DNA from 3 places in the Peribacillus sp. FSL E2-0218 genome. Region 2 is predicted to be linked to each of the others. Evidence: riboswitches for the same ligand, from Rfam matches in the RefSeq annotation. Region 2 holds a riboswitch; each other region holds the start of a gene.

Evidence for each region. Region 2 has a riboswitch for cyclic di-GMP ahead of galE (UDP-glucose 4-epimerase GalE). Riboswitches for the same ligand answer to the same signal wherever they lie in the genome.
Region 1: another riboswitch for cyclic di-GMP. It lies ahead of MHI53_RS03115 (methyl-accepting chemotaxis protein); the one in region 2 lies ahead of galE (UDP-glucose 4-epimerase GalE).
Region 3: another riboswitch for cyclic di-GMP. It lies ahead of MHI53_RS23635 (anti-repressor SinI family protein); the one in region 2 lies ahead of galE (UDP-glucose 4-epimerase GalE).

Annotation. Positions count from the first base shown of each region.
Region 1 covers NZ_CP150304.1:653,729-658,015, forward strand. Annotated here, with positions in the region: gene MHI53_RS03110 (hypothetical protein) at 1-36, shown strand, start outside; gene MHI53_RS03115 (methyl-accepting chemotaxis protein) at 132-1,670, opposite strand; cyclic di-GMP riboswitch class II at 1,728-1,809, opposite strand; gene MHI53_RS03120 (hypothetical protein) at 1,925-2,164, opposite strand; gene MHI53_RS03125 (transporter substrate-binding domain-containing protein) at 2,380-3,156, shown strand; gene MHI53_RS03130 (amino acid ABC transporter permease) at 3,215-3,859, shown strand; gene MHI53_RS03135 (amino acid ABC transporter ATP-binding protein) at 3,856-4,287, shown strand, end outside.
Region 2 covers NZ_CP150304.1:3,431,610-3,435,896, forward strand. Annotated here, with positions in the region: gene MHI53_RS16550 (VanZ family protein) at 1-14, opposite strand, end outside; gene MHI53_RS16555 (hypothetical protein) at 11-139, opposite strand; gene MHI53_RS16560 (hypothetical protein) at 355-492, opposite strand; gene galE (UDP-glucose 4-epimerase GalE) at 1,390-2,400, opposite strand; cyclic di-GMP riboswitch class I at 2,709-2,790, opposite strand; gene MHI53_RS16570 (ABC transporter ATP-binding protein) at 3,191-4,287, opposite strand, start outside.
Region 3 covers NZ_CP150304.1:4,873,901-4,878,187, reverse strand. Annotated here, with positions in the region: gene MHI53_RS23660 (flagellar hook-associated protein 2) at 1-149, shown strand, start outside; gene fliS (flagellar export chaperone FliS) at 174-575, shown strand; gene MHI53_RS23650 (flagellar protein FliT) at 575-916, shown strand; gene raiA (ribosome-associated translation inhibitor RaiA) at 1,170-1,727, shown strand; gene MHI53_RS23640 (hypothetical protein) at 1,978-2,175, shown strand; cyclic di-GMP riboswitch class I at 2,329-2,414, shown strand; gene MHI53_RS23635 (anti-repressor SinI family protein) at 2,454-2,585, shown strand; gene MHI53_RS23630 (helix-turn-helix domain-containing protein) at 2,717-3,040, opposite strand; gene secA (preprotein translocase subunit SecA) at 3,436-4,287, shown strand, end outside.

The DNA of each region.
Region 1 (4,287 bases), 2.4 Mb from region 2:
AATGACTCCGGCACAGCTTTGGAGTCATTTTTTTGATGGAAGAATGGAAGTGTAAGAGTATGTTGACGGGCAACTCCATTCAGCTGGAACATGACGAAAACCCGCAATCTTTGAAATGCGGGTTACATCGTTTAAGATGGCGCTTTTTGGTTTAGATTGACAACCAACTCCGCCACTTGTTTTGCCTGACCCTCCAGATGAAGAGATTGCTTCATCAAAGATACCATCAAGAAAGCTTGTTCACTTGTAGAAGTCTCAATCTGCTGGTTTGCGGCACGAGATTCCTGTGAATCATGCAGGATGGACCCAAATACTTCATGAATGTTCCTGTTCGTCTCTGTTAGTTGATTTATGCTTGATTCATAGAGACGCAATAGCTGGTTCACACCTTCGTTGGAAGAATAAATCGATCCGAATACCAGCTGGGATTCATGAGCAATCTTCGCTCCTTGTTCTACATCCATGATGGAATGTTCTACTTGCTTCTGGATCAATTCCGTTTCGTCTTGGATTTTACTGACCACACGGACAATTTCCTGGGCAGATAGATCTGACTGGTTAGCGAGATTCCTGACTTCTTCCGCAACGACTGCAAATCCTTTTCCTGCATCTCCCGCACGTGCTGCCTCTATGGAAGCATTAAGGGCTAAAAGATTAGTCTGATCGGAAATACGGTTAATCATGATGGTGAATTGCTCGATTTCTTGTATTCGCTGTTTAAATCGATGAATCGTACCTGCCAAACCGGATACATGTTCAGTGACTAACTTTAACTGAATATGAAGTTTCTTCATCAGCTGCTGGCCGGTATCCACATGAGTGCTGGTGGAATTGGAGTTTTCGGCAACCTCATGCGTACGCTTTGTAAGGTTGAGGACCTGTTCTTCCATGCCCTTCAGCTTCAGCATATTGGATTCCGACAGGTCCAATTTGCGTTCCGTTTTTACAGACATGTCCTGGATATTGGCATTAATTTGAGCTGAGGCACTATTGGTTTCCTGACTCGTTCCTTTTATCTCCGATGAGACAAGCAGCATTTCTTGTGACATTATATCCAATGCCGTAAGCAGCTCCGTTGTTTTTTGCTCGATTTTGCGGTTTTGCTCCCATAGGTTTCTTTTCATCGATTTTTTATGCAAAAGCAGGACGATCGTTGCCCCGCTAGTCAAAATTAGAAAGACTGCGTGTACCAGCAGAAGCGAAAAGGCATAATTGGATGTTCCGCAAAGCAGCTCCGGAAATAAGAAGTAACCTACCAGATGTTGCAAGGCAAAAATCATCGTGCTCAACAGGACAAGCTGGATGGAATCGAAGAAAGCGATTAAAGCGATGACCATAAAAATTGAAAAATGATACTCAACCAAACCATTTCCCCCAGCTATCATGGATATCGAGGAAAAGGTGAGGCAGAGCGTGATGGACCAAGGCAGCAACGGATGATTTCTATTTTTCTTATAGAAGATGGTTGCGATAAGGAAGAATAAGATAGGCAGCATAAACAATAGGACAAGCGAAAATTCCAGGTAAGAAGGAAGTTCAGCAATTCCCCGCATCATGAGATAGTCCTGTAAAAACCCCGTGTACCTGTGCAAGAAGTGAATGAAAATCCCCATTAAAACCGTTCCTGCACTAAACATCAGCATTAAATAATTCCCTTTGAATTTATTCATGGTCAGACTCCTCAATCAGTTAATAATCCAGATAAAAAAAGCCAACTAAACATAACGTTTAATTGGCCGGTTGCGCTACTGACTCCAAACCATCCAAGCGCCCATATACGGATAGTTCTTCAAAGTCTCAGGATTTAGATAATAACTATATCGGTTCGGATTTAGAAATCTTGACGGTTTAAAACCTGGTAAAAAATAGAAGGTGTCCTGGGAGAATGCTTCAATACCTTGTGAACCCGATTCCCCATTTTGTTTTATTTCGAATGCTTCTCATTCCCGTGTTTAAAGTTACCCGTAATCTTGGCGAGAAGCAATTGAACCTCCAATATGCTGTGTTCACAGTTTTTAATTTTTTTTATCAGGCGCTCGGCTTGTTTATCCTTTACGACCATGATTTGCTTCTTATTGAAATAAATGATCATGGTTGCTTTCTTTGTGAGGATATAAGTGAAGGGTTCTTCCAATAATTTATTTCTTTTATCTATTCCGCTCATTGAAATATCTCCTTTTTATAACGTTTTTGCCATATGTGCCACTTTTTAGTTTTAATATTCCTATTTTTTAGAAGAGTTAAGAAAAACACGAAAAATATTATTTGGAGAAAATAATATTTATTCTAAAAATTCATATTATAATACTTTATTCTTATGCTATATTATAGGGAGAATTATTTATTATCACGCATAATCAAAGAATTGGAGTGATTTCAATGAAGAAACTTGGTTTACTTAGTTTGTTTTTGATTTTGACTATCTTTATCTCGGCATGTGGGAGCAATGATGGGAAAGATGCTGGTGACGAAAAGAAAAATGAAAAAGTATATAAAGTGGGCGTGGATACGACATATCCGCCGTTTGAATTCAAAGAAGGAAACGAATATAAAGGCATTGATATTGATTTAATCAATGCAATTGCGAAAGACCAGAATTTTAAAATCAAGTTATCTCCGATGGATTTCGGCGGGATCATTCCAGCGATGCAAGCAAACCAGCTTGATGTGGCCATTGCAGGCATGAGCATTACCGAAGATAGAAAAAAGGTTGTTGATTTCTCGACGCCATATTTCGATGCAGGTTTGACTGTCGTCGTTACGAAGGATAATAAGTCCACTAAATCGGTTGCTGACCTTAAGGGGAAGACGGTAGCGGTCAAAAAAGGGACAACTGGTGCCAAATACGCACAGGATAATGCTGGTAAATTAAAGATTAAAGTGGTTCAGTTCAATGACTCTCCAGCGATGTTCCAGGAAGTGTCGAATGGCAATGCCGATGCACTTATCGAAGATTATCCGGTAATCTCGTATGCCATTGCCCAAAAAGACCTTGGCTTGAAAACCGTAGGTGAGCGCTTGAATGGGGATCAGTATGGAATTGCTGTATTGAAAGGCGAAAACCAGGATCTATTGAAGAAAATAGATGCGGGTCTTGCCAATCTGAAAAAAGACGGCAAATATGATGAAATCATAAAAACGTATCTTGGTGAATAGATTAAAGGCTCAATAAGCGCGCCTGAGGCGCGCTTTCTTTTTCGAAGGGGTGAAAGGAATGGATATAATTGTTGCGGCTTTGCCTATGTTAGTAAAAGGACTTCAGGTGACGCTTTACATCTTTGTGATTGCCATTATCCTAGGTTTTTTGATTGGTTTAGTAGTGGCCCTGCTGCGACTTGCCCCTATCAAGATCTTGAACTGGATTGCAAAGGTTTATGTGGATGCGATACGAGGGACGCCGTTCATCGTGCAGCTATTCTTTATATATTTCGGAGTGAATTCACTGAATCTCATCTCATTGAACAGTACGACAGCGGGAATAATCACCGTTGCAATCAATGCAGGAGCATATTTTGCTGAAATAATAAGAGCGGGGATACAATCCATTGATAAAGGCCAAACGGAAGCGGCAAGGTCAATCGGGTTCACTGGAACCCAAACGATGCGCTATGTCGTGCTGCCGCAAGCCTTTAGGAGGATGCTTCCTACGATTACGAACCAATCGATCATTAGCTTAAAAGATACTTCCCTATTGTCCGTCATCGGGATTGCCGATTTAACCCAGCAAGGCCAGATTCAAGCTTCGGCAACGTTTGAGGCATTCAAGATTTGGCTGGTTGTCGGTGTGATTTATTTCATCATCATTTATGTGATAACCCTAATTGCCAATTTCATTGAAAGGAGGGTTCAAGTGCGATGAGCATCATTACCGTAAAAAACCTAAGAAAATCTTTTGGAGCTGTAGAGGTCTTAAAGGATATTAATGCAGAAGTGCAGGAAAAGGAAGTTATTTGTGTAATAGGCCCTTCTGGATCAGGGAAAAGTACGTTTTTGCGTTGCCTGAACCTTCTTGAGGAGGTTACTGGCGGTGAGGTGATCGTAAACGGACATAATATAACCGATCCCAAAAGGAAAATCAATATTAACAAAGTAAGGCAAGAGGTAGGGATGGTCTTCCAGCATTTCAATCTATTTCCCCACAAGACGGTACTGGAAAACATCACATTGGGCCCGATTAAAATCCGCGCAACCGATAAAGCCGAGGCTGGCAGATTAGCACTTGAGCTATTGGATAAGGTGGGCCTGAGGGAAAAGGCAAATAGCTATCCAGGAGAACTTTCCGGCGGA
Region 2 (4,287 bases):
TTTTGGATTATCAACGATCAGAATCCTCGATGATTGCACTTAATTTTCCCTTAAGCTCCTCCACCAGCTCCGTTATGGTAATATCCTCGCCAAACTCCCCTTTTGCGTATGTATCCTTTAAGATTTCTAAAAATTCCATTCCAAACTCCCACTCCCATATAGTCGAGCCGCCGTCTCCTACTGTTTCCCCATTCCTATTATTGAAATATAAGGAATATAGCTCATTTATTTGATAATCACATATTTGGTGGGTTATGGCAAGTTAAATTACTGTAAATATTCCATTATTAACTATTTCCTCTAGTATATTCAAAACAAAAAAAGGACCGATTCCTCAGCCCCAACATTCCCCAATTATGATTGACCTAGAAAATAAGTCATGACTGAAATTAAAACCAACATAATAGCAACATAAGACCCGATAAACAGCTTCTTTCTTCTCTGTTTCTTTTCATAAACTTCCTCGAACGTAATGAATTTGTTTTTTGTCATCAAATAATCTCCTTTAATTTTGATGGCAGCTAACTGACATCGCCCTCCGCGAAGTCCCTTTGCTTAATCTATATATATAGTATCGGCACACGGCGAAAAAATTTTAAGGTATTATTACCTATTTTTTTTGGATAAGTAAAATTTCATAAAACAGTTTGTTAATATACTTTTCATTAATTCAATACAAACTATAGAAATTTCTATATTACTTATTCCATCTGTAATTAATCCTAAAAATCTATTATTGGTATGTAATAAAAGAAATGGATGTTTAAATGATTTATTTTATTTCTGATATTTAGGAGGTATACGAAGAATCTAACTGGTTTTGAGGAAAAGGAGACTTACTTTGAACCATTTTATATGCCTAAGAATAAAATTCAAACAACATAAACCAAATAATTTATGAGAAAAAGCTAAAAAGTATTTTCACCCATCCAAAAAACGATAACCATAAAGGTATACTTAAAAGCGTTCCCCAAATCATTCCCAAAACAACATTTCTGACATCAATCATAATAATTATCCCTCATTTATTTTAGGATTTTTATTTTTATTGGTTCCCTGTTGTTCCGTTTGTAAACGTGTTATTGTGAAAGTACATCTCAGATTTAATTTCTCTTTCTCTACTCTTTTTTGTAAGCGATTTCATTTTATTGTTTTATTTATTACTTTTTCTTAAATAATTATATTACCTTTTAAAATTGTTTCAATATATCAGAAACCTATAAGGATCACTTATTATAGATTTCTGATAGACCAAGAGAAAAATTCACCATTATTTAAATTATTCAACTTGAAATCATGCTTACAGTAGATTAGCATCTAAAATAAATTCAAGTATGAAATATTTTATACAATAAATATTTTTCTCTTAGTATGTTAAGTTTTATAATCTTAATTATATCCGTTTGGGTTTTGAGTTTGCCATTTCCACGAGTCTGTACACATATCTTTTAAATCCTTCTCTGCACGCCAGCTTAAGACTTTTTCTGCTTTAGTAGGATTTGCGTAACAACTTCCTATATCGCCAGGGCGTCTATCTACAAATTGAAAAGGTATTTCTTTTTTATTTATTGAGCTAAATGTATTAATAAGGTCCATAACACTATAACCTCTACCTGTTCCAAGGTTGAATGCTTCAATTCCATTATTTTTTTCAAGGTATTCAAGTGCTTTTAAATGCCCTTTTACCAAGTCCGTGACATGGATGAAATCCCTGACACCAGTACCGTCATGAGTGTTATAATCATTTCCGAAAATAGATAGTTTTTCCCTTTTTCCAATTGCAACCTGTGTTACATATGGCATTAAATTATTTGGTATTCCATTCGGATTTTCCCCAATGCTTCCACTTTCATGAGCACCTATTGGATTAAAATAACGTAATAATGCTATTCTCCAAGTGGAATCTGAAATATGTAAATCTCTTAATATTTCTTCAATCATTAATTTTGTACGCCCATATGGGTTAGTTGCCGACAAAGGAAAAGATTCATCAATCGGGACGCTATCCGGGTGACCGTATACAGTAGCAGATGAACTAAAGACGAGTTTCTTAACATCGTGCTTTGCCATCAGTTCACACAAATTAATTGTGCCTGCTATATTATTATGATAATACATTAATGGGACTTCAACAGATTCCCCTACCGCTTTGAGCCCAGCAAAGTGCATTACTGCTTCAAAGCTATGATTTTCAAAAATAGTATTTAACTCATCACGTTCTAATAAATCGCACTTATAAAAAATGAAGTTCTTTCCTGTTAATTCCTTCACCCGATTTAATGATTCAAGATTGCTATTTGACAGGTTGTCCACTATTACAATATCATAACCTGTTTTTAAAAGTTCTATCGCTGCGTGACTTCCTATATAGCCCGCCCCTCCAGTTACCAGTATTGACACTTTAAAATTCCTCACTTCGATTTAGAATAAACTAACATGTATTTATCTAACTTAACATTAGGCGCAGTCTTAATATAACAACTCATTAATAAAAATAAATCTATAAAAAAAGATTGTATATAGTACAATAAATCCATTTTAAAAACAATAGCCTGTTATAAATTTACTTCCTCCTTATCTAGAAATCTGCAATCTCTAAGAAATTCTCTTACTTCTTCAATAGATAACCCTGCATTTTTAGCCTCTAGAATTAAATTAACCCATTCCTCAAGTTCATTGTTAGCTTCGATAACAAATTCCACCCAACTTGCGGTAACTCAGCCGTCTTAGCAGAGCCTTAGACCTGTAATTTTGCGTCCATACTTTTCAATAGGTTTGCCTTTCTCTTATTTTTACTTTCTTAATTTAACTATTTAATACCAACACTAATCTATTATACCTATTAGATAACCACGCTTTATTAATACTTTTGTAATATTAATTATATACCTAAAAGCATAATAATAGTCCAAAATACTATTCGTTTTTTTTCGTCATTTTTCCTCAAATAACGACATTTTTTTATAAAATACTAGATAAATAAGCCTTCGTTATAAAATTTTCATCCAAAATAGAGAGTTAATCAGCTATAATTTGCTCATTTTACTATTTCAAAAAAATATTTTTCACACTAATTAATTTTACTTATTATCTAGTAATTCAATAATCCCACCTAAAAAAAGCCAGTATCACAATCCATTTTTATGGCTGTGCCCTGACTTTCCTTTCATTTTATATATGTTTTTAAACCTTATACACTGGATTCCATTTGAATGCCTAATAAATGGCTGAACATTCCTCTCTTTTCCTTCGCTAACTGGTTATATTCACCCACCTGTATAATTTCTCCCTGATCCATAACAAGCACTTGATCTGCATGTCGTATCGTTGATAAGCGATGGGCTATTACGATAATCGTCATTTTTCCTTTTAATTTTTCTATAGCGAATTGAATCTTCGCTTCGTTCTCTGTATCCAATGCACTTGTTGCTTCATCCAAAACAAGGATGGCCGGTTTGCGTAAAATCGCTCGGGCTAACACCAAGCGCTGCCTTTCTCCTCCCGATAGTCGGATACCTCGATCACCGATAAGTGTATCTAGACCTTGCGGGAGCTTACTGACAAAATCGGCAGCTGCCGCGAATTCTAAAGACTCCCATATTAATACATCACTTGCGTCAGGGTCAATGAGCAGCAAATTTTCCCGTATCGTTGCATTAAAGAGAAAAGGATCTTGAGGTATATAACTAATCGATCTCCGATGCGATAATAGACGGTCATTAGTAAGGGGAATATCATCTATTCTGACTTCTCCCCTAATAGGTTGATTCAACCCCATTAATATATCTATTAAGGTGCTTTTTCCGGCACCAGATCGTCCTACAATAGCCGTCATACGGTTAGAAGGAATGTGGATGTTTATATTTTTAAGGGCATAGGTGCTCTCATTTTGATCATAACTAAAATAAACATTACGGCAATCCAATCCTTGTTTAATATCAATCGGCAAAATATTTTTATAATCGGATTCATATAATTCTCTCGCATCCCTACATTCATTTTGTAAATCCGACAAAGCTTTAAAAGATGGAAGCGTAGTTCCTATTTGTTCTAAGTTGGATTGTATGCTTGTAAATCTTGGCCATAGCCTAGAAAAAATGACCATTATCAGCATTAACTGTGCTGGCTGGGCCATGAACATCTTTATCGATATAAAAACAAAAATGGCAATTAAGAAGGAAGAAACAATTTTAAAAATCATTTGGGACGTCGTATTCAAAGTCGTTAACTTAATTCTATTTTTCTCCATTCTCTCACTTAAAGAAAGGAACCAATTCAAATGGGAAT
Region 3 (4,287 bases), 1.4 Mb from region 2:
TGGTCAATGGGCTGGATACGAGGATCTCGGCATTCGAAACAAAGTTAGCGAAATTGGAATCCCGCTATTACAGCCAGTTCACGGCCATGGAAAAGGCGATTCAAAAGGCAAATAGCCAAAGTTCATCGTTAGCATCTTATTTTAGTTAAGGCAATCGGGAGAGGAAGATAAATATGGCGATTAATAATCCCTATCAGTCGTATCAACAAAATTCGGTCAATACAGCGTCCCCGGGAGAGCTGACATTAATGCTATACAATGGCTGCCTGAAGTTCATCATGCTTGGGCGGAAGGCGATTGAAGCAGGAAATATCGAAGCGAAGAATACCAACATCATCAAGGCGCAAAACATCATCCACGAATTGATGGTGACGCTGAACATGGATGTCGAGGTGTCGAAGGAAATGATGAGTCTGTATGATTTCATGAATCGCCGTCTGATAGAGGCGAATATGAAAAATGATGTTGCTGCCTTGGACGAGGTGGAAGGACTCGTCACTGATTTCCGTAATACGTGGAAGGAAGTCATTCAGATCAACCGCAAAAAACAATTCAGCCAAGGCGGGCAAGTGTAATGATTCAGGCTTTTCACGACTTGACTGCCGAATTACTTGCCGTTCTGGAGGATCGGATGATTGCAGAACGTGAGGATAAAATAGAAAGGATCACCGAGCTGATTGATCGGCGGGATGAAGTCATTGCCCAAATCAAGCCGCCCTTCACTGCTGCTGAACAACAGGTAGGCCGCAGGACGATGCTGCTCAATCAACAGGTAGACAGCTTGCTGAAGCTTCAAAAGCAGGAAATACAACGGGACATCCAGGAAATAAACAAAAAGAAAAATTCCTCCAATAAATATATGAACCCATATGAAAGTCTATCAATCGATGGCATGTTTTACGATAAAAGAAAATGATAACCCAGCCGTTTGGTTTCCAAACGGCTATTATGTTACATTTATTTAAATTTTCTGTAAATAATTAAAGCTTAAATTTTTCTTTATCGCCAGGCATTTGTTATAATGAATGTAGGGTATACATCAACCCTTTCCAAACCTTCCGACAATTGTTTCATAATTTCGACATATTTCATGATATGTTTCCAAAGGGAACCGGAGGGGTATTGTAGAATCTAACTGTTATAGTCTTAATTTAAGGAGGACTCACTTTATGAATTACAACGTACGCGGTGAAAACATTGAGGTAACTCCAGCAATTCGAGAATACGTCGAAAAGAAAATTGGCAAGTTAGAACGATATTTTAACAATACACCTGATGCAAATGTGTTAGTTAATTTGAAAGTTAACAATAATACATCCAAGGTCGAAGTGACGATTCCTATGCAGAATTTGGTTCTTCGTGCTGAAGAGGAAAATGCGGATATGTATGCTGCCATCGATTTGATCAATGACAAGCTTGAACGCCAAATTCGTAAACATAAAACGAAGGTCAATCGTAAATTCAGAAACAACTTATCAACGACTCCGGAAGCATTCGCTTTCAACACGGACGTTGACGAAGTGGTAGATGAATTCGAAGATGATAATGATGTTGAAGTGGTCCGCAATAAGCGCTTCGATTTGAAGCCGATGGACAGTGAAGAAGCGATTTTGCAAATGAATATGCTTGGTCACAGCTTCTTCGTTTACACGAATGCGGATACTAACACAACGAACGTGGTATACCGTCGTAAAGATGGTCGCTACGGTTTGATTGAACCTAGCTAAATCTTAATCTATGAACTAAAGCACAGCCCAGCATTTGGGTTGTGCTTTTTTGCATGCTACAAGATTGCGGTCAGGCTCTGGATGGTTTTTTATAAAGAACAATTTGTGTTCTTTAATAAGATAAATAGTTAATATTACCTATTCTATTGAATCTTCCCTTTGTACTATACTCAAGTTGTTAGTTCTTTAAAAAGAACATAGTGTAATTTATAACAAACGATTTGATTAAGGTGCAAAGGGGCTGGATATTTTGTATCAAAAGAATTGCCATAAATGCAATCGGTCTTCTTTTAGCAGTGCAGACTATGGAGAGTGGCTTTGCCCGACCTGCGGTGACGACCTGACTGTGCAAAAAGCCTTGGATCCACTAGTGGTGGAGAGGGTGAACCTGCAGCATAAACTGAATGGGAAAAGCACGATTTACTATTACGTAAAAAGGAGAAAATGATAAAAGGGAAGCGGTTATTGAATTTTCTAAATATTGTAATATTTTGTCGGATAAATTTTTTTGCATTTTGTTAGTTTGGCGACATAATATAACAATATGTGATGCAAGTATCCGATATAATATGTTTATAAGCAATGTATTTGGTAATTAGTACCATGACAAAGGCAAACTTATTGAAAGATAAGGGCGCAAAGGCACAGGTCTAAGGTCCGCTCGACTAAGATGGCTGGTCTGCCTGAAATACAAAGGTATTTTAGGAGGTAGAAGAGGTGGCTAAAATGGAAATCGATCAAGAATGGGTGGATTTAATATCAGAAGCACGGAGCTTAGGTTTTAAAAAAGAGGAAATTAGTGCTTTTTTTGAACGGAAATGCCTTGAGGTTCCACTAGAGGAGAGCGAGCGAAGCTAATTACCAAACACACCCCTATAAACAGAGGCTGACCTGGCTGTTTATAGGGGTGATTATTCGTATTGGATTTCTGTAAGTCCAGCATTTTCAAGCTGTTTACTCCAGGATTATGTAGGTAGACTATTAAACTTCTACTCTTCTTTGTCTTTTCTCCATTTATTGAATTCGATGAATTCCCTGAATTGTTGTTTCGACACGCCGGAATTCATGGCTTCCTCCACGATTTTCATCCAGTCATTGTCCAAGGTTTCCTTGTTTGGTGCATCGTAAAGGAGGGCATCAACAGGAATGTTCAGCACGGCGGAGATTTTTTCGAGAAATTGAATGGAAGGGTTCGTTTGCAAGTTACGCTCTAGCGAACTTAAGTAAGACTTTGCCACACCGGCTTTGTCGGCGAGTTCAGTCATCGACATCTTTTTTTCTTCACGCAGTTTTTTTACACGTTCACCAATCATAATACCACCTCGAAACATGTTCTATTTATCTTCTACTTAAAATGTTAGTAGCCCACCTTTAAAAAAATTCAAACATGAAATCTGGTTGGATTACCTTGGCAGCATCAAATGATGGAAGGTTATGGATCATTCACATTTGCTTTTTGGAATAGTGGGGAGATTCCATGAATTATTTATACTTCCATCTATTTTAACAGTTTTACTCATGATTTATCCATTGTTTTTCGCAAGAATTGAATTCGGATCAATAGGCATGGAAGTGACATGAAGTTGTACCTCTAGGATAGAAGTGGTAAAATTAAGCGTGGATTAGGAATAACAGAAGATGCATTTCTTCTTACTTATATGAATTTTGTCATGGAACGATCATTACCATAATAGAGGAGCGTTATTGAATGCTTAATATATTAAATAAAGTTTTTGATCCGAATAAGCGAGAAATTAAACGTCTGGAAAAGATTGCTGACCAAGTCGAATCGCTGGCTGATGAGACGGCCGCATTATCGGATGAGCAGCTTCGTGCCAAAACGGGCGAGTTCAAAGAGCGCTACCAAAACGGGGAGACCGTCGATGATCTGCTCGTCGAGGCTTTTGCTGTTGCCCGTGAAGGAGCGAAGCGTGCCCTTGGCTTATATCCTTACCGTGTTCAAATCATGGGTGGGGCCTCACTTCATGACGGCAATATCTCGGAAATGAAGACAGGGGAAGGTAAAACATTGACATCGACCATGCCGGTTTATTTAAACGCGCTTACTGGTAAGGGCGTCCATGTCGTTACAGTCAATGAATACTTGGCCCACCGTGATGCCTCCGAGATGGGGGTATTGTTTGACTTCCTTGGTTTGACCGTCGGTTTGAACCTGAACAGCCATTCAAAAGAGGAAAAACAAGAGGCGTATAATGCCGATGTTACCTATAGCACGAATAATGAGTTAGGCTTCGATTACCTGCGTGACAACATGGTGTTATATAAAGAACAAATGGTCCAGCGGCCCTTGCATTTTGCTGTAATCGATGAAGTCGATTCCATTTTGATTGATGAGGCGAGAACGCCGTTGATCATTTCCGGTTCGGCACAAAAATCGGCCCAGCTTTATATCCAGGCCAATGCGTTTGTCAAAACGCTGCAAAAAGAAAAGGATTATACGTATGATGAAAAGACAAAGGGTGTACAGCTGACGGAAGAAGGCATGAACAGAGCCGAAAAAGCGTTCAATATCGATAATTTATTCGATATCACCCACGTT